DNA from 2 places in the Ectobacillus polymachus genome. Region 1 is predicted to be linked to the other one. Evidence: riboswitches for the same ligand, from Rfam matches in the RefSeq annotation. Region 1 holds a riboswitch; the other holds the start of a gene.

Region 1 (2,210 bases):
GCATCTAAATTAATAAAATTAGGGAAGAAACGTTTCGCTGTCACGCGACAGGCCAATTGAAATAAATCATAATTTGGATCTCCTTCTTTTAAGTTCACACCATCTTTTATTTTAAAAATTTGAATTGGGAAAATCGCTGTTTGTCCATTACCAACACCACGTTCAGTTGATCGCAGCAATTGTTCCATCACACAACGTCCTTCCGGTGATGTATCTGTCCCATAATTAATGGATGAAAATACGACTTGATTGCCTCCGCGCGAATGAATGCTGTTCATATTATGGATAAACCCTTCCATCGCTTGATAAACCGCATTCACAGTTCGGTTTAACGCATGTTGGAGAACCCTTTCTTGTCCTGTTAACCCTTCTAAACTTGTTTCTTTATAAACGGCTATTGGAAGTTTCTTTAATTCATCAAAATCACTTCCTGTAAATTCACAAGCCTTCTTTAATTCTTTTTCATAAGTTACTTTAACGAAAGGAGCCATATAAAAATCAAAAGCTGGGATAGCTTGCCCTCCATGCATTTCATTTTGTGCAGTTTCAAGGGAAATACAAGCCATCACTGTGGCTCCATGAATACTGTTAGGACGACGTAAGGAAGCATGGTTCACTTCTAATCCATGTTCAAGCATTTGATCAAGCGGGTGTTGAACACAAGTTAAGCTCCGCGTAGGATAATAGTCAAGGTCATGGATATGAATGGCTCCGGTACGATGTAAAAAGCGATGCTCTGGTTTCAACAATTCTGAGAAAGTATAAGCTTTTGTCGTTTCACTCGCAAATTTCATCATCATCCCAGAAGGTGTTTCAGCACTCATATTGGCATTTTCTTTTGTAATATCATTAGATTCAGCTCTAATAATGGATGCAATCGTTTCAAATGATTTTCCATTTCTTGCTTTTGTTCGTTCTTCACGATATAAAATATAAGCTTTTGCTACATCTGTTCGCTCACTCTTCATAAGTTCGATTTCAACTAAATCTTGAATTTCCTCTACAGAAATTATGTCTACTTGAATTTGTTCCAAAACTTTATTACATATACTTTGAGCGAGAGTGGGGGTTACTCCCAGTTTTGTAGCTTGTTCCGCCTTTTCAATAGCTTGAATGATTTTATCTGCACAAAATGGCACAATACACTTATCTCGTTTTATTACTTCTTGATGTTTATTTATTGTTTTCATATACATCCCATTCTTTCATAAAAAAATACGATTAGTCTCTAATGTGGTATTATATATACATTTTAAAATCAATTTCATCATAATTACCGAACATAATTTGAATGTTATTCGATATTTAGATGTAGACCAAGTAGAGTATTACTTTTCCTTTTTAAAAGTTTAGACATGATCATTCGCCTTTTCAAAATATTAATTACATCTTCTTGGCGTAATTTTCGTCCAGATTTCTCACCAAATAGGGAGGGGTATCTACTGAACAAAATTAAAAAAGCTATCTCTTCAAAAGAGATAGCTTTAAATGGAAACGTTAGAAACTTGAAAAATGGTTACGTCTCCATTTCTCAATCCCCGAAGAAATGATTGATCGGTTTTATAAAGGCAGGTCTCCTGGCTTGCTTCATCCTCCGACCTCCTTCCCATGTTTTACATAACATAGTGGACTTAGGTCTTCGTCAGCTTTACAGTTGCGGGGACAGCGTTGGTTTTTCACCGAACTTCCCTATTAAACCACATATAGTGGTACCTAATTAAAACGAACACAATATATAGTTTTCTAATACAAAAATAAGTGTACCACAATTACTGAATAGAAGTAAATGTGAAAAATTAAAATTAGTTATATTCTATTAACTAAATCAATGTCTCAAGTGTTGCATCTTTTGTTCTATCATCTATTTAACGACAGGCCATTTTTCCTTGCGCAGTGCGTTCATCAATTCTGGCCCTACATGCAAGTGTTCCTCTACTAGCTCTTTTGGAGTTAGCGCCATCCATTGGTTCAATGACACGTCGGCAAAGCGATTACTCTTGAACATCTCCAGAAACCATAGGCTTTGATTGCCTGTGTTTTGGATATAATGTCCCATGGCGAACGGTACATATCCTACATCGCCGGCCCGGTAATTAAAAGTTCTGGCAGTGCCATTCGCTGCAAATACCGTCATGCGTCCAGATCCTGAGAGGTAATATTGCCACTCATCGTTATTCGGATGCCAATGCATTTCTCTCATTCCGCCTGGC
Region 2 (2,210 bases), on a different contig from region 1:
CTGGTTCGATTGGGACAGCGATCCTTGTTACATTCATGACGAGACAAACAACGTTCCATGCGGCAGACTATGCAAGTGCGATTACATCGACGAATCCAATTATGAACCAGAATATTACGCAGATGGGTCAGAGCATTGCAGCCGTAGCAAATGTATCACCGCAAACGGGCTCGTCACTCGGCACGGCGGCACTATACGGTCAAGTTATGAAGGTTTCCTCGGTAAACGGTATTAATGACGCATTTTTAATCGCTGCAATTTTAGCAGGAGTAGCACTTGTATTATCCATTTTCCTTCCCCCAGGCAATAAGCCGAACAGGGGATAAGGGGAGAAACTTACGAAGAAGTTAGCTATCTTTTAGGTAGTTAGCTTCTTTTTTGCTTTTATCCACTTTTTAATAGAAACATTTAATTCTGAATAATTAATCAAATGTTGTTCTATAATTATAGTAATCATGTTATATTTTATAAATAGAAGCGTTCGTGACAAGAACAATAAAATTTAATAATAGGATATAGGTTTAATCAGTTTTGATTAATTAAAAGGGAATCAGGTGACATTCCTGAACTATCCCGTAGCTGTATTAGATGAATTTAAGTACAATATGCCACTTGCATACAGGGAAGGCGTACTTAAATAATGATTCTTGAGTCAGAAGACCTGCCTATATTTTGCTCTGTAACCTCTACGAGTGATAGGGAAGGCATTATAATGAAGATTAATTTGCTTATTTCATAGAATAGGCATATTTTATCATGAAATCCTTTTAACACTTCAGTTAAAAGGATTTTTTATTTGCATGGGATAAAAATTGAAGGGAGGTGCAACATGGGAATAATTATTATGTTATGTATTGTGATTTTAACTTCCATAATTTATCTTATATTGAAAAATAAGAAGTGTAGGGATGGGGAACATCGCCATCGCCATAGAATGGGACACAACCACGGCGAAGGGTTTTCAATTGATTATTATGCTTATATGTCTAAAATCAGACACTGGAATCCTACTTTTAAAGTATCTCTTTCTGTGCTGACACTGATTTTGTGTATTGTATTGAACAACCCATATGTATCTGTGGCAGTCATCCTTGCAATGGCCTATATAACAATTATAAAAGGCGAGCTTCCCATACATAAATATATGCCAATACTCCTGATTCAAATAGGTTTTATCCTTCTAGCCACTTTTACCATTGCCATTGATTTTTCAAGGCAGCCTATGGGACAGTATAACTTATATCTTGGTTTCTATTATATGTATACTTCTCAGGCAAAGCTTATGGAAGCGGTTTTTTTAATCTTGAAAGTGTTTGCAGCTATCAGTGCCTTGCAGATGATGGCACTGTCAACTCCATCATCAGAGATTATATATGTGCTTCACAAAGCACATATACCAAAGATTATTATAGAACTGATGAATATGATTTACCGTTATATTTTCATCTTAATGGATGTCTTTATTAAAATGAAAAATTCTGCAGAGTCTCGTCAAGGGTACTGTGATATGAAAACTTCCTATTTTACCTTTGGAAATATTGCTAGCAATATGCTGATAATTTCTTTGAAAAGGGCTAATGCATATTATGATGCCATGGAGGCCAGATGTTTCGATGGAGAGCTTATTTTTTTGGAGGAAGATAAAAAGGTTGAGACAAAACAGATTGCCACAGCAGTAGCATTCGTATTATTTTTAATTCTGCTCTGGGGCTTTACAAGATAGAAAGGGGCTATTATGGAAGATCCAATATTAAAAATCGAAGATCTGTATTACGTCTATGGAAATGGAAATCCTGCGCTGAACGGTGTAAGTGTGGATATATATGAAGGTGAGAAAATAGCTGTACTGGGTACCAATGGGTCAGGAAAGTCCACATTTTTCTTGAATATAAACGGTGTCTATACACCGGAGGCGGGAAACGTTATTTATCGGGGTACAATTATAAATAAAAAAAATGTAAACGAGCTTCGAAAAAATATAGGTATTGTATTTCAAGATGCAGATAATCAAATTATAGCATCTTCGGTCAGGGCAGAAGTTGGGTTTGGCCCTATGAATTTAAAGCTTCCCAAAGAGGAAGTGATAAGACGTGTTGAGGAAGCACTGGCATATATGAACATATCGGATTTTAAGGATCGTCCGCCTCACTATTTGAGTGGCGGTGAAAAAAAGCGTGTTACTATTGCGGATATCATTGCTATGAAATCTG

The links. A riboswitch is a leader RNA that binds a small molecule or an ion and turns the genes downstream of it on or off. The one in region 1 is predicted to bind cobalamin.
Region 2: another riboswitch for cobalamin. It lies ahead of cbiQ (cobalt ECF transporter T component CbiQ); the one in region 1 lies ahead of ACM5BR_RS17160 (anaerobic ribonucleoside triphosphate reductase).

What each region holds. Positions count from the first base shown of each region.
Region 1 covers NZ_JBLREB010000006.1:44,198-46,407, reverse strand. Annotated here, with positions in the region: gene ACM5BR_RS17160 (anaerobic ribonucleoside triphosphate reductase) at 1-1,190, opposite strand, end outside; cobalamin riboswitch at 1,551-1,732, opposite strand; gene ACM5BR_RS17155 (oxalate decarboxylase family bicupin) at 1,862-2,210, opposite strand, start outside.
Region 2 covers NZ_JBLREB010000001.1:2,418-4,627, forward strand. Annotated here, with positions in the region: gene ACM5BR_RS00015 (DHA2 family efflux MFS transporter permease subunit) at 1-326, shown strand, start outside; cobalamin riboswitch at 501-683, shown strand; gene cbiQ (cobalt ECF transporter T component CbiQ) at 830-1,723, shown strand; gene ACM5BR_RS00025 (energy-coupling factor ABC transporter ATP-binding protein) at 1,736-2,210, shown strand, end outside.